Regions from separate parts of the Streptomyces sp. NBC_01216 genome, predicted to be linked through region 1. Evidence: riboswitches for the same ligand, from Rfam matches in the RefSeq annotation. Region 1 holds a riboswitch; each other region holds the start of a gene.

What was found. A riboswitch is a leader RNA that binds a small molecule or an ion and turns the genes downstream of it on or off. The one in region 1 is predicted to bind cobalamin.
Region 2: another riboswitch for cobalamin. It lies ahead of OG393_RS09740 (ribonucleoside-diphosphate reductase subunit alpha); the one in region 1 lies ahead of OG393_RS31790 (acyl-CoA thioesterase).
Region 3: another riboswitch for cobalamin. It lies ahead of cobN (cobaltochelatase subunit CobN); the one in region 1 lies ahead of OG393_RS31790 (acyl-CoA thioesterase).
Region 4: another riboswitch for cobalamin. It lies ahead of OG393_RS25850 (cobalamin biosynthesis protein); the one in region 1 lies ahead of OG393_RS31790 (acyl-CoA thioesterase).

The regions. Positions count from the first base shown of each region.
Region 1 is NZ_CP108677.1:6,989,275-6,996,846, reverse strand. Features, by position in the region: gene scpA (methylmalonyl-CoA mutase) at 1-1,593, shown strand, start outside; gene meaB (methylmalonyl Co-A mutase-associated GTPase MeaB) at 1,598-2,584, shown strand; cobalamin riboswitch at 2,714-2,921, shown strand; partial or broken gene OG393_RS31790 (acyl-CoA thioesterase) at 3,050-3,382, shown strand; gene OG393_RS31785 (DM13 domain-containing protein) at 3,528-4,085, opposite strand; gene OG393_RS31780 (NAD-dependent epimerase/dehydratase family protein) at 4,241-5,308, shown strand; gene OG393_RS31775 (sensor histidine kinase) at 5,429-6,538, opposite strand; gene OG393_RS31770 (response regulator transcription factor) at 6,535-7,281, opposite strand; gene OG393_RS31765 (glycosyltransferase family 2 protein) at 7,413-7,572, shown strand, end outside.
Region 2 is NZ_CP108677.1:2,322,382-2,329,953, forward strand. Features, by position in the region: gene OG393_RS09715 (GntR family transcriptional regulator) at 210-974, shown strand; gene OG393_RS09720 (DUF3311 domain-containing protein) at 1,267-1,518, shown strand; gene mctP (monocarboxylate uptake permease MctP) at 1,515-3,134, shown strand; gene OG393_RS09730 (hypothetical protein) at 3,269-3,865, shown strand; gene OG393_RS09735 (GNAT family N-acetyltransferase) at 3,904-4,392, shown strand; cobalamin riboswitch at 4,446-4,570, shown strand; gene OG393_RS09740 (ribonucleoside-diphosphate reductase subunit alpha) at 4,700-7,069, shown strand; gene OG393_RS09745 (ribonucleotide-diphosphate reductase subunit beta) at 7,069-7,572, shown strand, end outside.
Region 3 is NZ_CP108677.1:3,695,642-3,703,213, forward strand. Features, by position in the region: gene OG393_RS16225 (precorrin-2 C(20)-methyltransferase) at 1-1,437, opposite strand, end outside; gene OG393_RS16230 (precorrin-8X methylmutase) at 1,434-2,087, opposite strand; gene OG393_RS16235 (cobalamin biosynthesis protein CobG) at 2,084-3,391, opposite strand; cobalamin riboswitch at 3,435-3,571, shown strand; gene cobN (cobaltochelatase subunit CobN) at 3,610-7,224, shown strand; gene OG393_RS16245 (nucleoside hydrolase) at 7,313-7,572, opposite strand, start outside.
Region 4 is NZ_CP108677.1:5,767,914-5,775,485, forward strand. Features, by position in the region: gene OG393_RS25840 (putative cobaltochelatase) at 1-944, opposite strand, end outside; gene OG393_RS25845 (cobyric acid synthase) at 1,066-2,571, opposite strand; gene OG393_RS25850 (cobalamin biosynthesis protein) at 2,568-3,530, opposite strand; cobalamin riboswitch at 3,563-3,685, opposite strand; gene OG393_RS25855 (hypothetical protein) at 3,857-4,078, opposite strand; gene OG393_RS25860 (inorganic phosphate transporter) at 4,100-5,362, opposite strand; gene OG393_RS25865 (alpha/beta hydrolase) at 5,697-6,824, shown strand; gene OG393_RS25870 (hypothetical protein) at 7,065-7,572, shown strand, end outside.

The DNA.
Region 1 (7,572 bases):
ACCATCCAGAACGACATCCTCAAGGAGTTCATGGTCCGCAACACCTACATCTATCCGCCGAAACCGTCGATGCGGATCATCTCCGACATCTTCGCCTTCACCTCGCAGCACATGCCGCGCTACAACTCCATCTCCATCTCCGGATATCACATCCAGGAGGCGGGGGCCACGGCCGACCTGGAGCTGGCGTACACGCTCGCGGACGGAGTGGAGTACATCCGCGCGGGCCGGGAGGCCGGACTGGACGTGGACGCGTTCGCGCCGCGCCTGTCGTTCTTCTGGGCGATCGGCATGAACTTCTTCATGGAGGTCGCCAAACTGCGCGCGGCCCGGCTGCTGTGGGCGAAGCTGGTGAGGCAGTTCGACCCGCGGAACGCCAAGTCGCTCTCCCTGCGTACCCATTCGCAGACCTCCGGCTGGTCGCTCACCGCGCAGGACGTGTTCAACAACGTCACCCGCACCTGTGTGGAGGCGATGGCGGCCACCCAGGGCCACACCCAGTCGCTGCACACCAACGCCCTCGACGAGGCCCTCGCCCTGCCGACCGACTTCTCCGCCCGCATCGCCCGCAACACCCAGCTGCTCCTCCAGCAGGAGTCGGGCACCACCCGGGTCATCGACCCCTGGGGCGGCAGCGCCTACGTGGAGCGGCTGACATACGACCTGGCCCGCCGGGCCTGGCAGCACATCGAGGAGGTCGAGGCCGCCGGCGGCATGGCGCAGGCCATCGACGCGGGCATCCCGAAGCTGCGTGTGGAGGAGGCCGCCGCCCGCACGCAGGCCCGGATCGACTCCGGCCGGCAGCCGGTGATCGGTGTGAACAAGTACCGCGTGGACGGCGACGAGGAGATCGACGTCCTCAAGGTCGACAACTCCTCCGTGCGCGCCCGGCAGATCGAGAAGCTGCGACGGCTGCGCGAGGAACGGGACGAGCGGGCGTGCCTGGCCGCGCTCGACGACCTCACCCGGGCCGCCGGAGGTTCGGGGAACCTGCTGGAGCTGGCCGTGCGGGCCGCTCGGGCGAAAGCGACGGTGGGTGAGATCTCCGACGCCCTGGAGAAGGTGTACGGACGGCACGCGGGCCAGATCCGTACGATCTCCGATGTGTACCGCAACGAAGCCGGGGAGTCCCCGTCCGTGGAGAGCACGCGCGCCCTGGTGGACGCCTTCGAGGAGGCCGAGGGCCGTCGCCCGCGCATCCTGGTCGCCAAGATGGGCCAGGACGGGCACGACCGCGGCCAGAAGGTGATCGCCACGGCCTTCGCCGACCTGGGCTTCGACGTGGACGTCGGTCCCCTCTTCCAGACCCCGGCGGAGGTCGCCCGACAGGCCGTCGAGGCGGACGTCCACATCGTGGGCGTCTCCTCGCTGGCGGCCGGACACCTCACGCTCGTGCCCGCGCTGCGGGAGGAACTCGCCGCGGAGGGCCGCGAGGACATCATGATCGTGGTCGGCGGAGTCATCCCGCCCCAGGACGTGCCCACCCTCCTGGAGATGGGGGCGGCCGCCGTCTTCCCGCCCGGCACGGTCATCCCCGACGCGGCAGCGGACCTCGTACGCCGCCTGGCGGCCGACCTGGGGCACGGCCGCTGACCCCATGGCCATCGACATCGACACGTACGCGAAGGGTGTCCGGGAGGGGAGGCGCGCGCTGGTCGCGCGTGCCATCACCCTGGTCGAGTCCACCCGCCCGGACCACCGGGCCCTCGCGCAGGAGTTGCTGACCGAGCTGCTGCCGCACAGCGGCCGGGCCCGGCGGATCGGGATCAGCGGCGTGCCCGGCGTGGGCAAGTCCACCTTCATCGACACCTTCGGCACGATGCTGACCGGCCTCGGGCACAAGGTGGCGGTGCTCGCCGTGGACCCGTCCTCCACCCGCACCGGCGGCTCGATCCTGGGCGACAAGACCCGTATGGAGCGGCTGGCGGTCGACCCGGCTGCGTTCGTGCGGCCCTCCCCCACCGCCGGCACCCTCGGCGGTGTGGCCAAGGCGACGCGCGAGTCGATCGTGGTCATGGAGGCGGCGGGGTACGACGTGGTGCTGGTGGAGACCGTGGGTGTAGGGCAGTCGGAGACGGCCGTGGCGAACATGGTCGACTCCTTCCTGCTGCTCACGCTGGCACGCACCGGGGACCAACTGCAGGGGATCAAGAAGGGTGTCCTGGAGCTGGCCGACGTCGTGGCGGTGAACAAGGCGGACGGGCCCCACGCGACCGACGCGCGCGCCGCGGCGCGGGAACTGGCGGGCGCGCTGAGGCTGATGCACGGCCGGGAGGCGGTGTGGACGCCGCCGGTCCTCAGCTGCAGCGCGCGCGAGTCGACCGGCCTGGAGGAGATCTGGGAGCGCCTCGAAGGGCACCGCTCGCTCCTGGACGCGGCGGGCCGGCTGGCCGCCCGGCGCCGGGACCAGCAGGTGGACTGGGCCTGGACGATGGTGCGTGACGAACTGCTGGGCCGGCTGCACGCCGATCCCGCCGTACGGGCGCTCACGCCGGAGGTCGAGCGCCAGGTACGGGACGGGCGGCTGACCGCGACGCTCGCGGCGGAGCGCATCCTGAGCGCCTTCCGGGAGGGCCGGGCCTGAGCGCGGCCCTCCCGGTGGCCCTACCTGCCGGGCGGTCACCGCCCGGCACGTAGGGTGGTGCCCGCAGCTGGTTCGCCCCGCTCCCCCCTGCCTCCGGCACGGGGGCCGCCGGGCGTCGACACGATCCGGGAGCGAAGCCCGCTCTTCGGTACTTCCGGATCGCGAGAGGGAACCCGGTGGGAATCCGGGACTGCCCCGCAGCGGTGAGCGGGAACGACCGCCGTCATACGCACTGGGCCCGCACCGGCCCGGGAAGCGACGGCCACTAGGTGTCCCCCGGTCGACCCCGGTGGACGTGCCCGCGAGTCCGAAGACCTGCCGCTGCCCGCGCGCCGGTACCCCGTGCGCGCGGCCCAGCACCGCCGCGACTCGCGAAGGAGAGTTGACGTGGCCGATCGCACCGTCTCCCGCCCCGCACGTACGACCAAGACCCCGGATGACTCCCGGGTGGTCCTCGCCCACATCATGAGCGACCACGACACCAACCTCTACGGCACCATCCACGGCGGCGTGATGATGAAACTCATCGACGACGCCGCGGCGGCCGCCGCCGGACGCCACGCGGACGGTCCGGCCGTGACCGTCTCGGTGGACCGGATGACGTTCCTGGCTCCGGTGCGGGCCGGGGACCTGCTGAGCGTCGAGGCCGGGCTGGAGCGCGCCGGTCGGACGTCGATGACCGTCGGCGTGCGTGTCACGGCCGAGCGGTGGAACAGCTCGGGGCCCGCCACCGAGGTCGCCACGGCGTTCCTGACCTTCGTCGCGATCGACGCCGACGGCTCACCGCGTGCGGTGCCGGTACTCGACGTGGCGCTTCCCGGACTGTCCTGACGGACCCGTCGGGCCGCGACGGCGGACCGGTTTGCCGTCCGGCGCGCGCGGGACGCGTCCCCGCCGGCGGGCCGGACGGCGCGCGGCCGTCCGGCGCGGGAGACGCGGCCCGTCAGGTCCGTACGAGACCCGCGGCGCCGAAGGACACGTCGAACCGGTCGCACCAGATGCTGACGCTCGGGTATGCCTCCCAGTCCACGTCGGCGGGCAGCGGATAGTTCTGGTCGCCCTTGTTGCCCTTGAGCTTGCCGAGGCTCACGTGCTTGCCGTCGTCGAAGACGCGCCAGCCGTCCTTCCCTTCCTTGACCGGTGCGTCACTCAGCCACACGCGGAGGTCCGGGCCGCTGGAGGTGTCCAGACCTTCGAGGCGCAGCACCGGGGTGCCGTCCGACAGGCGGACGATCTTCGCGGTGCCGCTGGTGGCGTGCTCGTGGCTGATGAAGGTGCCCTCGGCGAGGGTGACCGGGCCGGCGGCCGGTGTGGTCTGCGGGGACGAGGGGGCCTCGGTCGCGGCGGGCGGCGCGGCCGGCGCGCTCGCGGAGGGCAGCGCCTCGTGCACGGTCTCGTCCACCCACAGCGCCCAGGGCTTGAACCACACCAGCCCGGCGGCGACCGCCACAGCCACGACCGCCGCCCCGGTCCACCACCACTTCCTCGTGACGCGCCCCACGGCGCACCTCCTCGTCCACTCGTTCCGTTCCGGATGTCTCTTCGGCCATCCAACGCGAACACGGGCCCGGACGGGAGGGCCACGGTGATGACGAAACGCTTACGGCGCGGCGTGGGCCGCTCCGCCGCGGCCCTTCGTTCCGTAGCGTCCCCGCCATGCGTGTACTTGTCACAGGAGGAGCCGGGTTCATCGGCTCGCACATCGTCACGGCACTGGGCAGGGCGGGCCACGAGCCGGTCGTCCTCGACGCGCTGCTGCCCAGCGCGCACCCGACCGCTCCGGAGCCGCCGCCGGGGGTGGAGTTCGTGGGCGCCGACGTCAGGGACGCGCCGAGCGTCCGGGCGGCGCTGCGCGGCGTCGACGCGGTCTGCCATCAGGCCGCCATGGTCGGCCTGGGCAAAGACTTCGCCGACGCGCCCGCGTACGTGGGCTGCAACGACCTGGGCACCGCCGTGCTGCTCGCGGCGATGGCCGAGACGGGCCCGAGGCGGCTCGTCCTCGCGGGGTCGATGGTCGTGTACGGGGAGGGACGGTACGAGTGCCCCCGTCACGGACGCGTCCGGGCCGGCGCCCGCAGCGCCGAGGACCTCCGGGAGGGGCTCTTCGAACCGCGCTGCCCCACGTGTGGAGCCCTGCTGGCGCCGGGGCTGGTCGACGAGGACACCCCAGCCGACCCGCGGAACGTGTACGCCGCGACGAAGCTGGCCCAGGAGCACCTGGCGGCGGCGTGGGCGCGAGCCGTCGACGGGTCCGCGGTCAGTCTGCGCTACCACAACGTGTACGGGCCGGGGATGCCCCGGGACACCCCCTACGCGGGCGTCGCCTCCTTCTTCCGTTCGGCGCTGGCGCGGGGGGAGGCCCCCCGGGTCTTCGAGGACGGCGGCCAGCGGCGGGACTTCGTGCACGTGCGGGACGTCGCGGCGGCGAACGTGCTCGCGCTGGAGGCGGCCCCCGGCCTGCCGGCCGGCTCGCTCAGCACGTACAACACCGGCAGCGGGGAGCCGCACACGGTGGGCGAGATGGCGTCGGCCCTGGCCCGGGAACACGGCGGACCGGAACCGGTGGTCACCGGGGAGTTCCGGCTCGGCGACGTGCGGCACATCACTGCGGACTCGGCCCGGCTGCGCCGGGAGCTGGGCTGGCGTCCCGCGCTCGGCTTCGCCGAGGGGATGGCGGACTTCGCCCGAGCCGGGCAGCGGGCCTCGGCCTCGCTCGGACGCTGAGCACGCCGCGGCGTCCGGGCGCGGTCGCCCGGCACGGCCGGACGGCCCGGAGCCCTCGCGTGCCTGACACACGGCTCTCCCGGGTACGGCCCGGTTCGGACGGCCGGGCCGTACCCGGGGTCAGACGGCCGGCAGGGTGACCTCGAAGCGGCAGCCGCCGGGGACGTTGCGGACCTCGGCCCGGCCCGCGTGTGCCTCGACTATGCCGCGGACGATGGCGAGACCGAGGCCCGCCCCCGCGGGAGGCGTGCGGGCCTCGGTGCCGCGCCAGCCGGTGTCGAACACCCGGGGCAGATCCTCGTCGGGAATGCCTCCGCAGCCGTCGGTGACGGAGAGGACGACGACGGCGTCGTCGCCACGTCGGGCCGCGACCGCCACGGTGCCGTCGGCGGGGGTGTGACGGATGGCGTTGACCAGCAGATTGGCGAGGACCCGGGTCATCTCCTTGCCGTCGACCTCGACGGGGACGGCCTCGACCTCCTCCCCCACGAGGAGCACGCCGTGCTCGCGGGCGAGGGGATCGGCCCCGCTCAGGGCGTCCCCGACGAGGTCGTACACGCACATCCGGCTCGGGCTCAGACCGAGCGTGCCGGCGTGGATGCGGGACAGCTCGAAGAGGTCGGTGACCATGGTGGTGAGGCGCTCGACCTCCGTACGGATCTGCCGGTGGTAGCGGGCGGGGTCGGCGGCCATCCCGTCCTCCAGGGCCTCGGCCATCGCCCGCAGCCCGGCCAGCGGGGTGCGCAGGTCGTGGGAGATCCAGGCGACGAGTTCCCGGCGGGATGCCTCCAGAGAACGCTCACGCTGCCGCGAGGCGTCGAGTTTGGCGCTGGTGGCGGCCAGTTCGCGGGTGAGGGCGGCGAGTTCGGCGGTGGCGGCTCCGTCGGGGGCGAAGAAACTGCCACCGTCGCCGAAGTCCCGTGCCGCGCGGGCCAGCGCGCGGCTCCGGGCGACCACCCACCGGCCCAGCACCAGTGCGGTGCCCAGCGACACGAGGGCCGCCATCGCGACGACGACGGTCACCACCCACAGGTCGTGGCTCGACAGGAACATCGCCTGCGCGACCGCCAGCGTGCCGGCGAGCATCGCGGTGACCGTGACGGCGGCGACCACGGTGAGCGAGAGGGCGACCGAACGATGGCGTACGAGACGCAGGACCACGGCCCCGGCGATCCCGGCGCCGGCCGCTCCGGCGAGTGCGAACGCGGCGATGAGCAGGACGTCCTTCATGCCACGTCCCCTTGGTCCGCCGCCTCGCGAGCCGCTTCGAAGCGGTATCCGACACCCCATACCGTCTGGATGTGACGAGGCCGGGCCGGGTCTTCCTCTATCTTGGCGCGCAGCCGCCGGACGTGGACGGTCACGGTGGACAGGTCTCCGAAGTCCCAACCCCACACACGGCGCATCAGCTCCTCCCGGGTGTGCGCCGCGCCGGGGTACTCCAGGAAGTACGCGAGGAGGTCGAACTCCCTCAGGGTGAGCGCGAGCTGCTCACCCCCGCGGGTGGCCCGGCGGGTCGCGGGGTCGACGGTGAGGTCGCCGGCCCGCAGGACCACCGGGGCCGCCCCCGCGCCGAGGGCCGTCGCGCGGGTGCGGCGCAGCACGGACTCGACCCGCAGCACCAGTTCCCGCGGGCTGAACGGCTTGGTGACGTAGTCGTCCGCGCCCACCTCCAGACCGGTGATCCGGTCCTCCTCGTCGCCCCGCGCGGTGAGCATGATCACCGCGACGGGTCCGGTGGCACGCAGCCGCCGGCACACCTCGAGACCGTCGAGACCCGGCAGCATGAGGTCGAGCACGACCAGGTCCGGCCACCGGTCGGCGGCCCGCCTGAGGGCGTCGGTGCCCTCGGCCGTGTGCTCGACGGAGAAGCCCGCCCCCCGCAGGTATCCGGTGACCACTTCGGCCACCGTCGGGTCGTCTTCCACCACCAGGATCCGGGCGGTGGGCTCCCGGGCGCTGCGCTCGTTCATGGCAGACAGCGTCGCACAGGCTCCCGGGGCGCACCGCCACACGGGCGTACGAACGCCGACGTCCGCGTTTCGTAAGGAGTTCCGCGGCCCCGATCGCCCCGCCGCTTCCTACGGTGGGAGGTGTGACACCCATGACCGTAGATGTCGTCCTTCCCTGTCTCGACGAAGCCGAGGCCCTGCCCTGGGTCCTGGCCCACGTCCCCGTCGGATGGCGGCCGATCGTCGTCGACAACGGCTCCACCGACGGCTCGGCCGCCCTGGCGGAGCGGCTCGGCGCGACCGTCGTCCAGG
Region 2 (7,572 bases), 4.7 Mb from region 1:
GACCTGGTCTTTAATGGTTTAGACCAGTACCCGGAGCTTGGCCTAGACCTTTAGGGGTGTCAAGGGTGTATAAGAAGGGCAGTCGGGTCCGTTATCGGACCGACACCTGAGGGAGGGCGACGACCCGTGACCGGTCCGTGCCACCATGTGAGCCGCTATAGACGGAGGAGCCGGTGACGGCAGCAACACAGGAGTCGGGAAGGCAGGCCATGGCCACGGACGCGGGCAGTACGGAGACAGAGGGCGGCGCCGCCACCCGCACCGCGCGCGTGCCCAAGTACTACCGACTGAAGCGACACTTGCTCGACATGACGGAGACCTTGCCACCCGGAACCCCGGTTCCGCCAGAGCGCACCCTCGCCGCCGAGTTCGACACCTCGCGTACGACCGTACGCCAGGCCCTTCAGGAACTGGTAGTCGAGGGCCGCCTGGAGCGGATCCAGGGCAAGGGCACCTTCGTGGCCAAGCCCAAGGTCTCGCAGGCACTCCAGCTCACCTCGTACACCGAGGACATGCGGGCACAGGGCCTGGAACCCACCTCGCAACTGCTCGACATCGGGTACGTGACGGCCGACGACACGCTGGCCGGCCTACTCGACATCACCACGGGCGGGCGCGTACTGCGGATCGAGCGCCTGCGCCTGGCCAGCGGGGAGCCGATGGCGATCGAGACCACCCATCTTTCGGCCAAGCGTTTCCCCGCGCTGCGCCGGTCGCTGGTGAAGTACACCTCGCTCTACACCGCGCTCGCCGAGGTCTACGACGTCCATCTGGCCGAGGCCGAGGAGACCATCGAGACCTCGCTCGCCAGCCCGCGGGAGGCCGGTCTGCTCGGCACGGACGTCGGACTGCCGATGCTCATGCTCTCGCGCCACTCGCTGGACGCCCAGGGCGAGCCGGTCGAATGGGTGCGCTCGGTGTACCGCGGCGACCGGTACAAGTTCGTCGCGAGACTCAAGCGTCCGAACGGCTGATTCCGGCCACGTCCCCCCGCCGCCGGCCCGGCCCGCCGCACTGCCGGTCACCGACCGGGCCGACCGGCGGCGGGCGGCGGGGAATCCGCCACATCGGCGTGAACCAGTGCCCCGGCACATCCGTGAGGAGTGTCGGGGCACTGCCGCACCTCCGCGTCGCGCCACCCCGCCGCATCCGGCGGTTTCCGCCCGTCATCCGGGCAGGGGTTTCGCGGAGCGAGACGGTCCCCTAGATTGCACGCGCGATTACCCAGGTGATCAATGGTGTTCAGCGAGGGGACGGAGTCGCCAGATGTCGGAAGTGACGCAGGACAAACCACCGGTCGTGACACCCCTACGGGTGGTCGTGGCCCTCTGTCTGCTCGCGCCCTTCGTGGCGATGCTCTGGGTGAGCTCGTACGCGAGGATCGAGCCGACCTTCGCCGGCATCCCGTTCTTCTACTGGTACCAGATGTCCTGGGTGGTCGTCTCCACCGTGCTGACGGTCATCGCGTACAAGCTGTGGCAGCGTGACCAGCGCGCCCGCAAGGGGGGTTCCCGATGAAGGACGGCGTGAACGGTGTCGCCCTCGGCGTCTTCGTCTTCTTCTTCGTGGCCGTCACGGTCATGGGCTTCCTCGCCGCGCGCTGGCGCAAGGCCGAGAACGAGCACAGCCTCGACGAGTGGGGCCTGGGCGGCCGTTCGTTCGGCACCTGGGTGACCTGGTTCCTGCTGGGCGGCGACCTCTACACCGCGTACACCTTCGTCGCCGTCCCGGCCGCCATCTACGCGGCGGGCGCGGCCGGCTTCTTCGCCGTGCCGTACACGATCCTCGTCTACCCGCTGATCTTCACCTTCCTGCCCCGCCTGTGGTCGGTGTCCCACAAGCACGGCTACGTCACCACATCGGACTTCGTCCGCGGCCGGTTCGGCTCCAAGGGCCTGTCGCTGGCGGTCGCCCTCACCGGCATCCTCGCCACCATGCCCTACATCGCGCTCCAGCTGGTCGGCATCCAGGCCGTCCTGGACGTGATGGGCGTGGGCGGCGAGACCACGCACTGGTTCGTCAAGGACCTTCCGCTGCTCATCGCCTTCGGTGTCCTCGCGGCGTACACCTACTCCTCGGGCCTGCGCGCCCCAGCGTTGATCGCCTTCGTCAAGGACACGCTGATCTACATCGTCATCGCGGTGGCGATCATCTACATCCCGATCAAGCTGGGCGGCTTCGGCGAGATCTTCGCCAGGGCCGGCGAGACGTACGCCACGGTCAACCCCGTCACGGGCAAACCGCGCGGCGCGCTGGTACCGGGCGAGATGGGCCAGTGGGGCTACGCGACGCTGGCGCTCGGCTCGGCGCTGGCGCTCTTCATGTACCCGCACTCGATCACGGCGACGCTCTCCTCGCGCAGCCGTGACGTCATCCGCCGCAACACCACGATCCTGCCGCTCTACTCGCTGATGCTGGGGCTGCTCGCGCTGCTCGGCTTCATGGCGATCGCGGCGGGCGTCAAGGTCGGCAACGCCCAGCTGGCCATCCCGCAGCTCTTCGAGAACATGTTCCCCGACTGGTTCGCGGGCGTCGCCTTCGCCGCCATCGGCATCGGCGCGCTGGTGCCGGCGGCGATCATGTCGATCGCCGCGGCCAATCTCTTCACCCGCAACATCTACAAGGACTTCCTGAAACCGGACGCCACGCCACAGCAGCAGACCAAGGTGTCCAAGCTGGTGTCGCTGCTGGTCAAGGTCGGCGCGCTGGTCTTCGTCCTGACCATGGACAAGACCGTGGCGATCAACTTCCAGCTGCTCGGCGGCATCTGGATCCTCCAGACCCTGCCGGCACTGGTCGGCGGCCTGTTCACCCGCTGGTTCCACCGCTGGGCCCTGCTGGCGGGCTGGGCGGTCGGCATGGTGTACGGCACGGCGGCGGCCTACGGCGTGGCGAGTCCGACACAGAAGCACTTCGGCGGCTCCTCCGCCGAGATCCCCGGCATCGGCGAGATCGGCTACATCGGCCTCACCGCCTTCGTGCTCAACGTGGTGGTGACCGTCGTCCTGACCTTCGTCCTCAAGGCGGTCAAGGCTCCCGAGGGCGTGGACGAGACCTCTCCCTCGGACTACACCGCGGACGCCGGCGAGCCGGGCGTGCGGGCCGAACTGGCGAAGGCCGGCCCCGGCCGCTGACCCGCGCCGTCGCCCGCGAGGCGCCGGAGGCCGCCGCGATCCCCCACGGAATCACGCGGCGGCCTTCGTCACGCACAGACATACGCACAGGCACGCGCATACGCATACGCATACGCATACGCAAGGATGTTCGCATGAGAACCGTCCCGCGCCTCGCCCACCTCGCCGTGGCACCCCTCGCGCTCGCCCTCACCGGCTGTGGTACGGAGCGCCTCGGCGCCTCGCCCCCCGACCACGCTGAACTCGTGGCACGCGCCTCGGCGGCCCAGACCCGTGTCGAGCACGTGTACGTCACCGAGGCGGAGGGATTCACCCTCGCACGGCAGTCGGCGGGAGTCATCGGCGACGACGGCTTCCGGCTCACGTACGTCGCGAAGGACGGAGCGCGGCTCACCCTGTCCGCGGAGCGGCAGCCGTTCACCGACAAGGACTGCTCCGCTCCGTCCCAGGGCGAGACCTGCGCGCGGGAGGACGGGAGCTGGTACCGCCACTCCGCGTACGGACACACCTACGTGCGCAACGAGGGCGCGCTTCGCATCACGCTCGGCGCGCCGCTCTCGGTGTCCAGGGAGACACTGCGTGAGACCGCCGCGCGGGCCCACCGCGCCGACGACGCCGAACTGGACGCCGTGCTGCCCGAGGAGACCGGCCCCCGGATACCCGTCGAACGCGGAGACCTGCCGCCCGAGGGCGACGGGGCGCCGGACAACTCGGTGGGCGTGGGCGGGTGACGGACATCGGACCACACCGATGGGACATCAGGATCCGAGTGGCACGGCCCGAGGAGTACGAGGCTCTGGGCGAGCTCACCGCGCGGGCCTGTCTCGACGACGGGCACCTCGACTTCGGTGTGCACGACGCGTACCTCGATGTGCTGAGGGACGTGCCCCGGCGGGCCGCCGAGGCCGAGGTGCTGGTCGCACTGGACGGCGCGGGCCGGCCGGCCGGGGGCGTGACCTTCGTCTCGGGCCCCACCAGTCCGTGGGCCGACATCGCCCGGGAGGGCGAGGCGGAGTTCCGGATGCTCGCCGTCTCCGCGGACGCCCGTGGCCGGGGCGTCGGAGAGTCGCTCGTTCGGGCCTGTGTGGAGCGGGCGCGGGCGACACCGGGATGCCGACGCGTGGTGCTCTCCACCCAGCCGGGCATGACCTCCGCGCACCGCGTGTACGAGCGGCTGGGCTTCGTCCGCACCCCCGGACGGGACTGGGAGCCGATCCCGGGACTGGTGGAACTGCGCACTTACGCCCTGGAGCTGTGAACAGGTAGCGACACAACATGTGGGGGGTGTCCTGCGGGGCGCCCCCCACATGTATGCTCATGCTCGCTGTCGCCGCAGGGGAATCCGGTGGAAGTCCGGAACTGTCCCGCAACGGTGTGCTTTTGGCGCTTTCGTCCGCCAGGTGAGTCCGAAGACCTGCCGACAGCGCACCCGGTCCGTCCGTTCCGGGTGCCACAGACGTCCGGGCCTCGCGGAGTGGGCCGGCGGCGGCACACCCCTGCCCGTGGGTGCCCGTCTGCCCGCCTTCCCCCCGTCGGCCCCGAGCCGAGCGAGGGAGAGCCCCCACGTGACCATCGCGCCCGCCGATCCGGCCACAGCGATCGAGAGCGACGGACCCGGGACCGTGCTGCTGCGGACCCTGACCGACCTCACCGCCGATCTCCCCGACGCCGACCCCGGCAGAATCGCCGCCGCGGCGCTGCGCGGCCGGAACGCCGGTTCGGACGAGGCGGAACTGCGCGAGCTGGCCACCGAGGCGGCCGCCGGCCTGATCGCCGAGGACCCCTCCTACTCCCGGCTCGCCGCCCGGCTCCTGACGATCACCATCGCCGACGAGGCGGCCGGCCAGGGGGCGGTGTGCTTCTCCGCGTCCGTCGCCGTCGGCCACCGCGAGGGCCTGATCGCCGACCGCACGGCCGCGTTCGTCCGGTCGCACGCCGGGCGGCTCGACGCGGCCCTGGACCGCTCCGCCGACGACCGCTTCGGCTACTTCGGCCTGCGGACCCTCTACTCGCGCTACCTGCTGCGCCACCCGATCACCCGCAAGGTCATCGAGACCCCGCAGCACTTCATGCTGCGGGTGGCCGCCGGACTGGCCGAGGACGGCTCGGAGCGGGCGCTGGACGAGGTCACGTCGCTCTACGGGCTGATGAGCCGGCTCGACTACCTGCCCTCCTCGCCCACGCTGTTCAACTCCGGCACCCGTCACCCGCAGATGTCGTCCTGCTACCTGCTCGACTCGCCGCAGGACGAGCTGGACTCGATCTACGACCGCTACCACCAGGTGGCGCGCCTGTCGAAGCACGCCGGCGGCATCGGTCTGTCGTACTCGCGCGTCCGCGCCCGCGGTTCGCTGATCCGCGGCACCAACGGGCACTCGAACGGCATCGTGCCGTTCCTGAAGACCCTGGACGCCTCCGTCGCGGCCGTGAACCAGGGCGGCCGGCGCAAGGGCGCCGCCGCCGTCTACCTGGAGACCTGGCACGCGGACATCGAGGAGTTCCTGGAGCTGCGCGACAACACCGGTGAGGACGCCCGGCGTACGCACAACCTGAACCTGGCGCACTGGATCCCGGACGAGTTCATGCGGCGCGTCGACGCCGACGCCGAGTGGTCGCTGTTCTCCCCGGCCGACGTGCCCGAACTGGTCGACCTGTGGGGCGAGGAGTTCGACGCCGCGTACCGCCGCGCGGAGGCCGCGGGCCTGGCTCGCAAGACCATGCCGGCCCGTGACCTGTACGGCCGGATGATGCGGACCCTGGCCCAGACCGGCAACGGCTGGATGACCTTCAAGGACGCGTCGAACCGCACCGCCAACCAGACGGCGGAGCCGGGCCACACGGTCCACTCCTCCAACCTCTGCACGGAGATCCTGGAGGTCACGGACGACGGCGAGACGGCGGTCTGCAACCTGGGCTCGGTCAACCTCGGCGCCTTCGTGGACCTGAGGTCAGGCGACATCGACTGGGAGCGGCTCGACGAGACCGTCCGTACCGCCGTCACCTTCCTCGACCGCGTGGTGGACATCAACTTCTACCCGACCGAGCAGGCCGGCCGGTCCAACGCCCGCTGGCGGCCCGTCGGGCTGGGCGCGATGGGCCTCCAGGACGTCTTCTTCAAGCTGCGGCTGCCCTTCGACTCCACCGAGGCCCGTGCGCTGTCGACGAGGATCGCCGAGCGCATCATGCTCGCCGCCTACGAGGCCTCAGCCGACCTCGCCGAGCGCAACGGCCCCCTGCCCGCCTGGGACAAGACCCGGGCCGCCCGGGGGGTGCTGCACCCGGACCACTACGACGTGCGGCCGAACTGGCCGGAGCGCTGGACCGCGCTGCGCGAGCGCGTCGCCGCGGTCGGGATGCGCAACTCGCTGCTGCTGGCCATCGCGCCGACGGCGACCATCGCCTCGATCGCGGGCGTGTACGAGTGCATCGAGCCGCAGGTCTCCAACCTGTTCAAGCGCGAGACGCTGTCCGGCGAGTTCCTCCAGGTCAACTCCTACCTGGTCGACGAGCTGAAGCGGCTCGGCGTGTGGGACGCGCAGACCCGTGAGGCGCTGCGCGAGTCCAACGGGTCGGTGGCCGGCTTCGGCTGGGTCCCGGACGAGGTGCGCGAGCTGTACCGGACGGCCTGGGAGATCCCGCAGCGCGGTCTGATCGACATGGCGGCGGCCCGGACCCCGTTCCTCGACCAGTCGCAGTCGCTGAACCTGTTCCTGGAGACGCCGACGATCGGCAAGCTGTCGTCGATGTACGCGTACGCCTGGAAGCAGGGTCTGAAGACCACCTACTACCTGCGGTCCCGTCCGGCGACCCGCATCGCCCGCGCCGCCCAGGCGTCGGCGGCCGCGTCCGCCCCCATCCCCGTCCAGCAGGCCGCCGACCCCGACGCGGTCGCCTGCTCCCTGGAAAACCCCGAGTCCTGCGAGGCCTGCCAGTGATGTCTTCCCAGAAGAACCTTCTCGACCCGGGCTTCGAGCTGACGCTGCGGCCCATGCGGTACCCGGACTTCTACGAGCGCTACCGGGACGCGATCAAGAACACGTGGACGGTGGAGGAGGTCGACCTCCACTCCGACGTCGCCGATCTCGCCAAGCTCACGCCGGGCGAGCAGCACATGATCGGCCGGCTGGTGGCGTTCTTCGCGACCGGCGACTCGATCGTCGCGAACAACCTGGTGCTGACGCTGTACAAGCACATCAACTCCCCCGAGGCGCGGCTGTACCTGTCGCGGCAGCTCTTCGAGGAGGCCGTGCACGTCCAGTTCTACCTGACGCTGCTCGACACCTACCTGCCCGACCCGGAGGACCGTTCCGCCGCGTTCGACGCCGTCGAGAACATCCCGTCCATCCGCGAGAAGGCGCAGTTCTGCTTCAAGTGGATGGACTCGGTCGAGACGATCGACCGCCTGGAGACGCGTGCCGACCGCCGGCGCTTCCTGCTC
Region 3 (7,572 bases), 3.3 Mb from region 1:
CACCGCCACCGTCTGCGACGAGCCGATCAGCAGCAGGGTGCGCATGTCGACCTCCGACGGTTCCAGCGTCTTGAGGGTCACCACCCGGACCGACTGCTCCGGACCGCCCACGTCCCGCGCCACCACGACCGGTGTCTCGGGGGAACGCAGCGTGAGCAGCAGCTCGCGGGCGGCGGCCACCTGGTGGGTACGGGACCGGGAGCCCGGGTTGTACAGCGCGAGCACCAGGTCGGCGGCGGCCGCCGCGCGCAGCCGCTCCGCGATCACCTCCCAGGGCTTGAGCCGGTCGGACAGCGAGATCGTCGCGTAGTCGTGGCCGAGCGGAGCGCCGGCCGCCGCCGCCGCCGCGTTCGCCGCGGTCACGCCCGGCAGCACCCGGACGGGCACGTCCGTGTACCGCGCCTCCGAGGCCACCTCCAGAACCGCCGTCGCCATGGCGAAGACCCCCGGGTCGCCGCCGGAGACGACCGCGACCCGCCGGCCGCGCCGGGCCAGTTCGAGGGCGAACTCGGCCCGCTCGGACTCCACCTTGTTGTCGGAGCCGTGCCGGCGCTGGCCCGGCCGCAGGGCCGGGACCCGGTCCAGATAGGTGGTGTAGCCGACGAGGTCGTCGGCGTTGACCAGCGCTCCGCGCGACTCCGGCGTCAGCCAGGGCGCGCCCGCCGGGCCGGTGCCGACCACGACCACCTCGCCGCGTTCACGGGCCCGGGGTGTCACCGCGTCGATCCGCGAGGGCAGCACGGCCACCGAGAAGTACGGGACGGAGGCGGGGTCGATGTCCGTCAGGGCACCGGTTCGCTCCCCGGCCATCGTCGCCCGCTCGACGTACCGCGCGTCCTCGGCGCGGCCGGCCCGCTCCAGGGCCCGGCGCACCGTCGGGAACGTCCGGCCCAGCTTCATCACGACCGCCGAGTCCGTGGCCGCGAGACGGGCCGTCAGCTCGTCCTCCGGCAGGGTGCCGGGGATGATCGTCAGGACCTCCTCGGCCTCGCACAGCGGTTCGCCGAGGCGCGCCGCCGCCGCGCTGACCGAGGTCACGCCCGGGATCACCTCGGTGTCGAAGCGGTGCGCGAGACGCTTGTGCATGTGCTGGTACGAGCCGTAGAAGAGGGGATCGCCCTCCGCGAGCACGGCGACCGTACGCCCGGCGTCGAGGTGCGCGGCAAGGAGCGCCGACGCCTCCTCGTAGAAGTCGTCCAGCGCGCCCCGGTAGCCGCCGGGGTGGTCCGTGGCCTCCACGGTGAGCGGATACATCAGCCGCTCCTCGATGTGGTCCTCGCGGATGTGCCCGGCCGCGATCGACCGTGCGATGGAGCGGCCGTGCCGGGCCGAGTGGTAGGCGACCACGTCCGCCTCGGCGATGGCCCGCGCGGCGCGCAGCGTCATCAGGTCCGGGTCGCCGGGGCCGAGGCCCACGCCGTACAGCTTGCCGCTCATGCCTGGATCTCCTCCTCGGTCGCCATCGCGTTGACGGCGGCGGCGGTCATCGCGCTGCCGCCGCGGCGGCCCCGGACGACGAGGTAGTCGAGGCCCAGGTCCTGTGCCGCCAGCGCGTCCTTCGACTCGGCGGCGCCGATGAAGCCGACCGGGATGCCGAGGACGGCGGCGGGACGCCCCGCGCCCTTCCCGACCATCTCGAGAAGGCGGAAGAGGGCGGTGGGCGCGTTGCCGATGGCGACGACCGAGCCTTCGAGGCGGTCGCGCCACAGCTCCATGGCCGCCGCGCTGCGGGTGGTGCCCAGCTCGGCCGCCAGCGCGGGCACGGCGGGGTCGGAGAGCGTGCAGACCACGTCGTTGCCGGCGGGCAGGCGCTTGCGGGTGACGCCGCTGGCGACCATCTGGGCGTCGCAGAGGATCGGCGCGCCGGCGCGCAGGGCGGCGCGTGCCCGGGAGACGACCCCCGGCGAGTAGGCGAGGTCCCGGACGAGGTCGACCATGCCGCAGGCGTGGATCATCCGCACCGCGACCTGGCTGACGTCGGCGGGCAGACCCGCGAGATCCGCCTCGGCGCGGATCGTGGCAAAGGACTGGCGGTATATCTCCGCCCCGTCCTTCTCGTAGTCGAACATCCTGTTGCTCTCGCTCATCTCGTGGGTGTGGACGGGCGGCGGGCCGCCGCGACGGCGTCGGGGAGGTCTGTACGCGGGACGGGGCGCCCGTCCACCAGGTAGTGGCCGTCGGCGGTGGCGACGACGTCGACCCACTCGCCGGGCCCCCCGGTCGGGTGGCCGCAGCGCCGCTCGCACCCCGAGAACCGGACGGGTGAACCGCCCCCGTCCGTGCCGGGTGTCGCGTCCGCCCGGACGTCGGCGAGCGACTTGGCGCATCCGGGCCGCCCGGTGCACGCGCCCACGTCGAGCCAGGGGGAGTCCGCGCGGGTGAGCAGACCGGCCCCGGCGAGCGCGCCGAGGCGCGCCTCGGCGGCGGGACGGCCGGGGAACCCGGTCACGACGGCTCCGCGCCAGGGGGTGAGCCGCAGCTCACCGGGGGCGGCACCGTCCGGGGTGAGGGCACGGAGCTGCGCGGCGGTGAGCCGCCCGAGCCGCGCGACGACGGATACGGCGTACCTCCCGGTCGCCGGGTCGCCGAGCACACCGGGGCGGGGACCGGCGGAGCCGGGCGGGGTCGTGGGAGTGTGCGGGGCCGCCGGCCGCGCGGGGACGCCCGCGCGGACGAGGGCGCCCGCGAGGTCCGGCTCCACTCCCGCCGGGAGTTCCCGGACGCGCCAGGCCCCGGTGCCCGCCGCGCGCGCGGCGGCGAGGAAGGCGCCGGCGGCGGCGAGCGCCGCACGGGCCGCGTCGGAGCCCGCGACCCGGACGGTCCGGGCTCCGGCCCGGACCAGCGCGTCGCCGTCAGCCCGGGACGTTGAGAACAAGGTCACATCCGCGCCCAGCCCCGCCACGTCCCCGCGGCCGTCGTCCAGAGCGAAGAGAAAACGTCCGGAAAGCGCCGTCGTCCAGTCCTGCCCGCAGAGCAGGCCGTCCAGCTCGCGTGCCCACAACTGCACGTTCCCGCCGCCGATTCCGTCCACCCCGGCCAGCGGCGAGGCGACGATGTTCCGGATCCGCTCGTGCGCGGAGGAGGGCAGCAGCGCGGCGGCCGAGAGCAGCTCCGCCAGCCGGGCGTCGCAGCCCTCGGAGAGGCCCCGCAGCTCCACGTTCCCCCGGGACGTGACACTGATCCGTCCGTCGCCCAGAGTCTCCGCCGCGTCCGCCAGAACATGCGCCTGACGTGACGTCAGAACGCCGGCGGGCAGGCGTAGTCGAGCCAGGAGACCGTCATCGGCTGCGTGCAGCCGGAGCGCCCCGGGGCAGGCGTCGCCCCGGTCCCGCACGGGCGGTTCGCCCCGGTCGGGAAGGGGGGGTGGGATGGGCGGCATGGCGGCGAGCATACCCACGTCGTTCCGGCCGCCATCCCTGCGCCGGGCGGCCAGGATCTACTATGCAGACGGCATGGGGTCCCAGGACCCCGGGGAGGAAGCCCGGTGAGAATCCGGCGCGGTCCCGCCACTGTGAGCCGGCTCCGAAGACGGAGCCGGTGAGTCAGGAACTCCCGCCGTCCACACGACCACCCGGGGCGCGGACAACCCCGAGGAAGGCCTGCGCTCGCATGCGAATTCTGTTGCTGTCGCACTCCGACACCGACCTGCTCAGCGCCCGCGCGGCCGGCGGCCCGGTCGCGTACCGCTTCGCCAACCCCGCCCGCCTCCCGCTCGGCGACCTGCCCGGTCTCCTCGACGGCGCCGACCTCGTGCTGGTCCGCCTCCTCGGCGGCCTGCGCGCCTGGGAGGACGGGCTGCGGGCCCTGCTCGCCGAGGACCAGCCGCGGCCCGTCGTCGTGCTCTCCGGCGAGCAGGCCCCCGACGCCCAGCTGATGGAGTCGTCCACCGTCCCGATCGGCGTCGCCACCGAGGCCCACGCCTACCTGGCGCACGGCGGCCCGGACAACCTGGAGCAGCTGGCCCGCTTCCTCTCCGACACCGTGCTGCTCACCGGCCACGGCTTCGAGGCCCCGGCCGCCGCCCCCACCTGGGGGCCGCTGGAGCGCACCCCGCGCACGACCGACGGCCCGACCATCGCGGTGCTCTACTACCGCGCCCACCACATGAGCGGCAACACCGGCTTCGTCGCCGCGCTCTGCGAGGCGATCGAGGACGCGGGCGCCCAGGCCCGTCCGCTCTTCGTCGCCTCCCTGCGCGCCCCCGAGCCCGAACTGCTCGACCGGCTCCGCGACGCCGACGCCATCGTCACCACCGTGCTCGCCGCCGGCGGCACCAAGCCCGCCGAGGCCCAGGCCGGCGGCGACGAGGAGTCCTGGGACGCGGGTGCGCTCGCCGCTCTCGACGTCCCGATCCTCCAGGCACTCTGCCTCACCGGGTCCCGCTCGGCCTGGGAGGAGAACGACGAGGGACTGTCCCCGCTCGACGCGGCGAGCCAGGTCGCCGTTCCCGAGTTCGACGGCCGCCTGATCACCGTCCCCTTCTCCTTCAAGGAGATCGACGAGGACGGCCTGCCGGCCTACGTCGCCGACCCCGAACGCGCCGCCCGCGTCGCCGGGATCGCCGTGCGCCACGCCCGCCTGCGGCACATCCCGAACGCCGGGAAGAAGCTGGCGCTCGTCCTCTCCGCGTACCCGACCAAGCACTCCCGGATCGGCAACGCCGTCGGCCTGGACACGCCCGCCTCGGCCGTGGCGCTGCTCCGCAGACTGCGCGCGGAGGGCTACGACTTCGGCCCGGTCGAGGACCTCCCCGGCGTGGTCTCCGGCGACGGCGACGAGCTGATCTACGCCCTGATCGAGGCCGGCGGCCACGACCAGGACTGGCTCACCGAGGAGCAGCTGGCGCGCAACCCGGTCCGCATCCCGGCCGCCGACTACAAGCGCTGGTACGCGACCCTCCCGGCCGGACTCCGCGCGTCCGTCGAGGAACACTGGGGCCCCGCGCCCGGCGAGATGTTCCTCGACCGCTCCCGCAACCCCGAGGGCGACATCGTGCTCGCCGCCCTGCGCCGCGGGAACCTGCTGATCCTCATCCAGCCGCCGCGCGGCTTCGGCGAGAACCCGATCGCGATCTACCACGACCCGGACCTGCCGCCCTCGCACCACTACCTGGCCGCCTACCGCTGGATCGCGGCACGCGCCGAGGACGGCGGCTTCGGGGCGGACGCGATGGTCCACCTCGGCAAGCACGGCAACCTGGAGTGGCTGCCGGGCAAGAACGCGGGTCTGTCGGCGGCCTGCGGCCCGGACGCGGCGCTCGGCGACCTCCCGCTGGTCTACCCCTTCCTCGTCAACGACCCGGGCGAGGGCACCCAGGCCAAACGCCGGGTCCACGCGACGCTCGTCGACCACCTGGTGCCGCCGATGGCGCGCGCCGACTCGTACGGCGACATCGCGCGCCTGGAGCAGCTGCTCGACGAGTACGCGCAGATCTCCTCCATGGACCCGTCGAAGCTCCCGGCGATCCGTGCCCAGATCTGGACGCTGATCCAGGCCGCGAAGCTCGATCACGACCTGGGGATGGACGACCGGCCCGACGACGACGGCTTCGACGACTTCCTGCTGCACGTCGACGGCTGGCTCTGTGAGGTCAAGGACGCGCAGATCAGGGACGGTCTGCACGTCCTCGGCGGAGCGCCGGAGGGCGAGGCGCGGGTCAACCTGGTCCTGTCGATCCTCCGGGCCCGGCAGATATGGGGCGGCACCCAGGCGCTCCCGGGCCTGCGCGAGGCACTCGGCCTGGACGAGTCGGCCGCGACGCGCACCACCGCCGACGACGCGGAGGCGAAGGCGCGCGAGCTGGTCGAGGCGATGGAGGCCGCCGGCTGGTCGGTGCACGCGGTCGCCGAGGTCGCCGGCGGGCACGGCCCCGAGGTCGCCGCGGTGCTGCGGTTCGCCTGCGAGCAGGTCGTCCCGCGGCTCGCCGCCACGACCGACGAGCTGACGCACGCCGTCCACGCGCTGAACGGAGGCTTCGTGCCGGCCGGGCCTTCCGGTTCGCCGCTGCGCGGTCTGGTCAACGTGCTCCCGACAGGCCGCAACTTCTACTCCGTCGACCCCAAGGCCGTACCGTCCAGGCTGGCGTGGGAGACGGGCCAGGCCCTCGCCGACTCGCTGCTGGAGCGCTATCGCACGGACAACGGCGCGTGGCCGACCTCCGTCGGACTGTCGCTGTGGGGCACGAGCGCCATGCGCACGGCCGGCGACGACGTGGCGGAGGCCCTGGCCCTGCTCGGCGTCCGCCCGCTGTGGGACGACGCCTCGCGCCGGGTCAACGGTCTGGAGGCGATCCCGCCGGCGGAACTCGGCCGCCCGCGCGTCGACGTCACCCTGCGCATCTCCGGCTTCTTCCGGGACGCGTTCCCGCACGTCATCGGCCTGCTCGACGACGCGGTACGGCTCGTGGCCTCGCTCGACGAGCCCGCCGAGTCCAACTTCGTCCGCGCGCACGCCCAGGCCGACCTGGCCGAACACGGCGACGAGCGGCGCGCCACGACCCGGATCTTCGGCTCACGGCCGGGCACGTACGGCGCGGGCATCCTCCAGCTGATCGACTCGCGTGACTGGCGCACGGACGCGGACCTCGCCGAGGTGTACACGGTCTGGGGCGGGTACGCCTACGGCCGGGGGCTGGAAGGCCGCCCGGCGCGGGCGGAGATGGAGACCGCGTACAAGCGGATCGCGGTGGCCGCGAAGAACACGGACACCCGCGAGCACGACATCGCGGACTCCGACGACTACTTCCAGTACCACGGCGGCATGGTGGCGACGGTCCGCGCGCTCAAGGGCACGGCGCCCGAGGCGTACATCGGCGACTCCACCCGCCCCGAGACGGTCCGCACCCGCACGCTGGTGGAGGAGACCTCCCGGGTCTTCCGCGCCCGCGTGGTCAACCCGAAGTGGATCGAGGCGATGCGCCGCCACGGCTACAAGGGCGCCTTCGAGCTCGCGGCGACCGTGGACTACCTCTTCGGCTACGACGCGACGACGGGCGTGGTCGCCGACTGGATGTACGACAAGCTCACCGAGACCTACGTCCTGGACCCGGAGAACCAGGCATTCCTCCAGGAGGCCAACCCCTGGGCCCTGCACGGCATCGCGGAGCGACTGCTGGAAGCCGAGTCGCGCGGGATGTGGGAGAAGCCGGACCCGGCGGTGCTGGAGGGGCTGCGCCAGGTCTTCCTCCGGACGGAGGGGGACCTCGAGGGCGGCGACGAGGACTGACGGCCGCCCTCGCCCTTCCGCTCGTCCCCCCGGGGAAGGGCGGAAGGGCGGGAGGGGCCTCGCCCTCACAGGTCACGCGGTCAGGCGGTCACCCGGACGTCCGGGCGGACGGCCGTGCGCCGAGCACCCGGACCGCTTCGACGATCAGGTCCCAGAACGCCGGCACGTCGACCTCCATGCCCACGTCGACCTGCGGCGCGCGGCCCGTCACCCCGTCCAGGTCCACCACCGTCGCCCCCCGGGTGTGCGTCCCCGTCAGCTCGACCGACACCGGCGCCCGTACCAGGCTGACCAGCGACGGGTCGATCAGGTGCGCCACGGTCAGCGGATCGTGCAGCGGTGGGGCGT
Region 4 (7,572 bases), 1.2 Mb from region 1:
CGCCGCCTGCGGTGGGGGAGGGCCAGCAGCGCCGCCCGGCGGACGTCCTCGGAGGTCACGTCGGTCCGTCCGGCCCACGCGGCCAGCGCCGTGGCGGTCCGCGCCATCACGATGTCGGCGCGCATGCCGTCGACCTCGAACGCGGCGCAGGTCGCGGCGATCTGCAGCAGCGCCGCGTCCCCGAGCACCACCCGCGGCACCAGGGCGCGGGCGGCCGTGATCCGGTCGCGCAGGGCCGTCTCCTCCCCGGCCCAGCGCGCCGCGAAGCCCACCGGGTCGTCGTCGTAGGCCAGCCTGCGCCGCACCACCTCCACCCGCTGCTCGGGCTCACGCGAGGCGGCGACCTCGACGGTCAGGCCGAAGCGGTCGAGCAACTGGGGGCGCAGTTCGCCCTCTTCGGGGTTCATCGTCCCGACGAGCAGGAAACGGGCCGCGTGCCGTACGGAGACACCCTCGCGCTCGACGTACGACGAGCCCATGGCGGCGGCGTCGAGCAGCAGGTCGATCAGGTGGTCGTGGAGGAGGTTGACCTCGTCGACGTAGAGGATGCCGCGGTGCGCGTCGGCGAGGAGCCCCGGCTCGAAGGCTTTCACGCCCTCCGCGAGGGCCCGTTCGATGTCGAGCGCGCCGACGAGCCGGTCCTCGGAGGCACCGACGGGCAGCTCCACCATCCGCGCGGGACGGTCGGCGGCCGGGCCGGCCTCGTGCGGGCCGTCCGGGCAGGCCGGATCGGGCGCGCCCGGGTCGCAGCTGAACCGGCAGCCCGCGACCACCGGCACCGCCGGCAGCAGGTCCGCGAGCGCGCGGACGGCCGTGCTCTTGGCGGTGCCCTTCTCGCCGCGGACGAGGACACCGCCCACCGCCGGGCTGACGGCGTTCAGCAGCAGCGCCAGCCGCAGGTCGTCCATGCCGACGACGGCGGTGAACGGGTACCGGGTGCTCATCGGTCGATCCTTCCTTCGCGTTCGCTGTGCGTCTCCCACGGGGCGTGCGGCCCTCGTGCGCGCGTGGTGCGGGTGGTGTCGTGTGTCCCGCCCGTGAGGCGCGGGGCGTCCACGGGCGCGGTCACGGAGCGCCCGGCGGGATGAAGGGCAGACCGGCCGGCGGCCCGGTCTCGATGAGCCGGAGCAGCGCGTCCGTGTCGGCGTGTTCCTCGATCAGGTCGCCCAGCCGGTCCAGCTGTTCCTCGCGCAGCGCGCCGAAGGACGTGTCCGGCGCGGGGACGAAGCGGCGTGAGGCGCCCGCGGCCACCTCGCGCAGGAACGCCCGGCGGAATCCGTCGCTCTCCAGCGAGCCGTGCCAGTGCGTGCCCCAGACGGCGCCGACCCGGCAGCCGTCCAGGAAGGGGGCCCCGCCCAGGACCTCGGCGACGCCGTGATGGATCTCGTAGCCCTCGACCCGCTCGCCGAGCGCCTCGCCGACCGGACGGGCCAGTGTCTTGCCCGCGGCGAACCGGACCCGTACCGGCAGCAGGCCGAGCCCGTCGACCGTCCCGGCCTTCGACTCGACCTCGTCCTCGATCCGCTCCCCGAGCGCCTGGAAGCCGCCGCAGATGCCGAGGACCGGCCGGCCCTCCGCCGCCCGCCGCGCGAGGGCGTCCGCGAGGCCGCGCTCGCGCAGCCAGGCCAGCGCCCGTACCGTGCCGCGGGTGCCCGGCACGATCACCAGGTCCGCGTCGACGAGCTCCTCGGCCCGGTCCACGAAGCGCACCACCACGCCCGGCTCGGCGGCCAGCGCGTCCACGTCCGTGAAGTTGGACATGAGGGGCACGGCGCAGACCGCGACCCGCAGTACGTCCTCGCCGACGGGCGGGGCCACGACCGACTCGCGGACCGCGCCGCGCATCGAGACCCGCAGCCCGTCCTCCTCGTCGATGCCGAGCCCGTGGGCGTAGGGCAGAACGCCGAAGGTCCGGCGTCCGGTCAGCCCGTGCAGCATGTCGAGCCCCGGCTCCAGCAGCGTGACGTCGCCGCGGAACTTGTTCACCAGGTAGCCCGCGATCAGTTCCTGGTCCTCCGGTGCCAGCAGGGCCGTCGTGCCGAAGAACTGGGCGAACACCCCGCCCCGGTCGATGTCGCCGACCACGAGCACCGGCAGTCGCGCGGCGCGCGCGATGCCCATGTTCACGATGTCGGTGCGCCGCAGATTGATCTCGGCCGGACTGCCCGCCCCCTCGCAGATCACGGCGTCATACGTGCCCCGCAGCTCCTCCAGGCACGCCAGGACCGGCTCGAAGAGCTCCTTCTGCCGTCCCCCGTGATAGCCGCGCGCGCTCAGCTCGCCGACCGGCCTGCCCATCAGGACGACCTGGCTGGAACGGTCGCTGCCGGGCTTCAGCAGCACCGGGTTCATCAGGGCCGTCGGCTCCACTCGCGCGGCCTGCGCCTGCATGGCCTGCGCCCGCCCGATCTCCGCGCCCTCGCGGGTCACGAAGGAGTTCAGGGACATGTTCTGGCCCTTGAAGGGGGCCACCTTCACGCCCCGGCGGACCAGCCAGCGGCAGATGCCGGCCGTGACGACGCTCTTTCCCGCGTCGGACGTGGTCCCGGCGACCAGCAGTCCGCCCCTCATATCAGCCTCCGCTTGATGGCACCTATGATCATCCGGCCGCCCGCGCAGGTCACCAGCGTCAGCGCGGTCACCCGTCGCGAGAGCCGTACGGCCCGTTCGATGTCGGCGACCTCCACGTCCCGTCCGGGCGCGTTCAGCGCGGGCCGGTGCTCGACCCGTCCGCCGTACGAGAGCGTCCCCCCGAGCCGTACGCCGAGCGCCCCCGCGAACGAGGACTCCACCGGACCGGCGTTCGGGCTGGGATGCCGCCCGGCGTCGGCCCGCCAGGCGCGCAAGGACCCGCGCGGGTCGCCGCCGGCCACCGTGGCGAGCGCGGCGGTCAGCCGGGCCCCCGGCCAGCCGGCGACGTCGTCCAGCCTGGCCGAGGCCCAGCCGAAGCGCCGGTGACGCGGGGACCTGTGGCCGACCATGGCGTCCAGGGTGTTCACGGCCCGGAACCCCACCAGGCCCGGGACACCGGCGGCGGCGCCCCACACGAGCGCCCCCACGACCGCGTCGGAGGTGTTCTCGGCGACGGACTCCACGACCGCGCGGGCCATCGCCGGGCCGTCCAGGGAGTGCGGATCACGCCCGCACAGGTGCGGCAGCCGTTCGCGGGCGACCTCCAGGTCCCCGGCGGCCAGGGCGCCGCCGATGGCGCGGGCCTCCCGGCCCAGGGTCGTCCCGCCGACGACGGCCCACACGGTGGCCGCGGTCAGGGCGACGGACGCGGCGGGCCGGTCCCGGACGGCCCGCGCGGCCAGCGCTCCGGCCGCCGCGGCGCCTCCGGCGCAGAGGGCGGTGTGCAACGCGCCCCAGCCGCGGTGGTCGTGCCACAGAAGACGTTCGACGGTGCCGGCGAACCGCCCGAAACCGGCGACCGGATGGCCGCGGCGGGGGTCGCCGACGAGCAGGTCCGCGGCCAGACCGGCGGCGGCGCCGTACGCGAATACACCGGTGGCTGCAATGCGGCCAGGCATGGCGCTGTGTCCTCACTCAGGGTCCGCGCCCTGGCTCGACGTGACCGACGGCGAGAGTTCCTGGCTCCCGGGGAGGGTTCCCCGGTCACAGTGGCGGGACCGCGCCGGATTCGCACCGGGCTTCCTCTTCTGCCGCCGTCATGGCCCCGGAAGTCCACCACGCTGCGCGAACACCCGTCAACTCACCCTTGACCTGCGGCGGGACAGTGTGCGAAGCCCCACAGCCGACCCGCGCACAGGAAGGGCGGCGCGGCCCGTACGCACAGGACGGCCGGGCGGGCCGCACCCGAAGGTGCGGCCCGCCCGGCCGTCGGTGCTCGCCGCCGTCAGGCGACGATCAGATAGATGCCGTACGCGACGGCCGCCGCGCACAGGGCGAAGCAGGCGTAGGCGCCGGTGCGCGCCAGGGCGGCGGAGCCGCCCTGTGCGGCGGCCTGCTCCTGCTTGGAGAGGCCGACGATGCCGAGGGTGAACAGGCCCACGAGGGCGACGGTCGCCACGAGGCTGACTCCGAAGACGGAGCCGAGAGCTGCCCAGTCGATCTTCATGCGTGCGTGTCCCTTGGTTCCTTAGACCGCCGCGGCGGGGGCCGCGGGGGCTGCCGGGTCCGTGGGGGCCGGCGCGGGGATGGTGGTCTTGAGCTCCTCGGCCGCGGCGACCGCGGTTCCGGTGGGCGGCGGGGTGACGGCCGCGATCGCGGTGGTCACGACACCGGCGGGCTCGTCGTCGAGGTCGTCCGCGGTGACGTTGCTGTGGTCGACCGGCTTGCGGCGGGACAGGGCCCAGATGACGCCCGACCCGGCGACCAGCAGGATCGCGACGACGACGATGCCCCAGGTGCCCTGCTTGGTGAGGAACTCGGCGCCGGCGCCGACCAGTCCGGCGGCGGGCAGGGTCAGGCCCCAGGCGACGAACATCCGGGTCGCGGTGGACCAGCGGACGACACCGCCCTTGCGGCCGAGGCCCGCGCCCATCACGGCACCGGAGCAGGACTGCGTGGTGGAGAGGGAGAAGCCGAGGTGGGAGGAGGCCAGGATGACCGTGGCCGCGCTGGTCTGGGCGGCGAAGCCCTGCGGCGGCCGGAGGTCGGTCAGGCCCTTGCCCATGGTGCGGATGATGCGCCAGCCGCCGAGGTAGGTGCCGAGCGCGATGGCCACACCGGCCGCGACGATGACCCACATCGGAGGGTTGGAGCCGGGGACGAGGACGCCGCCGGTGACCAGGGCGAGGGTGATGACACCCATGGTCTTCTGGGCGTCGTTGGTGCCGTGGGCGAGGGAGACGAGGCCGGCGGAGGCGATCTGCCCGGCACGGTAGCCCTTGGCCGTGGCCTTCGCGTCGGTCCGGGAACCGATCCGGTACGTCAGCCTGGTGGCCGCCCAGGCGGCCAGTCCGGCGACGACCGGTGCGGCGATCGCGGGGAGCAGGACCTTGGTGACGACGGTGCCGCCGTTGACCGCGGACCAGCCGGCCGACATGACGGCCGCGCCTATGAGGCCGCCGAAGAGAGCGTGGGAGGAGCTGGACGGAAGTCCGAGCAGCCAGGTCAGCAGATTCCAGAGGATGGCACCGACGAGCGCCGCGAAGATCACTTCGGTACGAATGCCCTGTTCGTTGATGATCCCGCCGGAGATCGTCTTGGCGACCTCCACGGACAGGAACGCACCGACCAGGTTGAGCACGGCGGACATGGCCACCGCCGTCTTGGGCTTGAGGGCACCGGTCGAGATGGTCGTCGCCATCGCGTTGGCGGTGTCGTGGAAACCGTTCGTGAAATCGAACACGAGAGCTGTCACGACCACAATCGCGAGCAGCAGCGTGATGTGTTCCATTTACCCAGGCAATCGTTTGACGTCAGTGGCTCGTCGAACGTAGGCAACCTGGGTGAACGGAAGGTGAACTGAGTCGGTCGGTGTGGTGTCCCCAACAGGTTCCGCGCGTTCCACTTAGTGCTCCGGAGGTCCGGCCGTCCACGATGTTCCCCACGCAAACCCGGGTAAGCCCTGCCGTAAGGGGACGGTTCCGCCCCCTCCGGGCCGTGGACGGGACCGCCCCCACGTGGGGAGGCGTGGAAGTGACCCGCGTCACCACGGCGAGGCCCCCGCGGACACCCCGGACGACGGCGGTCCGGTGGCACCCCGCCCACGGACTGCCGACACTGGGAGCGTGCGCCCGGCTACAGCGACGGCAGCGGCCGTCACCACACTGATCGGTGCCGGCGCGGCCGCGATCGCGGCCGGCCGGTACGCCGGCGACGTCGCCCTCAGGGTGCCGTCCGGACGACCGCTGCCCGGCGATCCCCGGCTCACCGTGCACGCCACGGAGCCGGACCGGGTCACCCTCACCAGGAGCCTCGTCTCCCTGCGCCCCGGTACCTACGGACTCGACGGCCCGGGGGTCCACGCCGTCGTCGGCCCCGTCCTCGACCGGGTCCCGCACTCCGCCGACACCGTCGTCCGCCGCCTGGAGCGGGTCGAGTACGGGACCCTGGAGCCGGGCACCCGCGTCCGCCTCGACCCCGCCCTGCACACCGGCACGCCGAGGTCGGCGCTCGGCGTCGACTACGAGGACGTCGAGATCCCCGGTGAACTCGGCCCACTGCCCGGCTGGCTCGTCCCCGGCCCCCGGCCCACCTGGGTCGTCGCCCTGCACGGCCTCGGTACCACCCGGCACCAGCCCCTCAACCTGGTCCCCTTCCTCAGTCGCCGGCAGATCCCGGTCCTGATCCCCGCCTACCGCGGGGACGAGGGCGCCCCGCCACCCCCGGACGGCCTCGGCCGCCTCGGCGACTCCGAATGGCGCGACGCCGACGCCGCCGTCCGCTACGCCGTCCGCCGCGGCGCGCGACACGTCGTCCTGTGCGGCTGGGGCACCGGCGCCACGATGGCCTTGCACGCCGCCGCCGACTCCGGCGTACGGGACGCGGTCCGCGGGCTCGTCCTGGACTCCCCGGTCCTCGACCGGGAGGCCACCCTGCGCGCCCTCCTCGCGGCCCGCCACGTGCCCGGTCCGCTGCTGCCGCTCGCCGTCCACGCCGCCCTCAGCCGGGCCGAACTCCACGGCGAACGGCTCCAGGAGGCCGCCGACCCGGCCGCCCTGCGCGTCCCGACCCTGGTCTTCCACGGGCCCGACGACCTGCTCGCGCCCTGGGAGCCGTCCCTTCGGCTGGCCTCCCGCCGCCCCGGACTCGTCACCCTCCAGACGGTCCGGCAGGCCCCCCACGCGTCCATGTGGAACGCCGACCCGGTCCGTTACGAGGAGGCGCTGCGGCGCTTCCTCACCCCTCTGATGTAGGGCGGGCTCCGGGGCCGCGGGCCCCTGGCGCGGGACGCGAGCCGGGGCCCGGACGCGGTCCGGCCGTCCCGCACGCCGCACGCCGCACGCCGCACGCCTCGCGGACCCGCTCCCGCGGAACGCCCTCGCGATCCGTTCCGGAGCCTTCGCGACCCCCGTTCGCCCGCCGCTCCCGAGGGCTTTCGCGGTGGATTCGGATTCCGATTGGGCTTTCGGGCCGCCAGCGGGAAGACTGCCCCCGTGACGTCTCGACAGCCTGATGAGCATTTGGCGCGCAACTCCAGACTCCGACTCGTCCGTCCGCGGGCACTCGCGACCGCCCGACGGGCCGTGACGACCCGGCGGACACGGCCGGCGCCGCGTCCGCCGGAGGGCACTCCGCCCCGCGCGGAACTGGCCCGCCAGGCGCGGACCGTCCTCGCCGACGCCGTACGGATCGCCCGCTGGGCCGCCGACGGACGCGCGGCCGGACTCGTCGCGGTCACCGGCCCCGGCGCCGCCTCCGCCCAGGAACGCGCCGCCCTCGCACTGGACCTGACTCCGGACCAGGTCCGGGCCGGCTGGGACCGGGCCCGTCTCGCCGGGCTCGTCGAGATCCACGGCGACACGGCGCGCCCCGGCTGGCGGCTGCAGGCATGGGATCGCGACGACTCCGCCGTGCTACGCGGCTGGGTCGCCCTGTTCGACGCCTGGTCGCTGGTCCACCCGGCGCCCGAGGGGGTGGCGCCCGGCACCGTCGCCGAGGTCG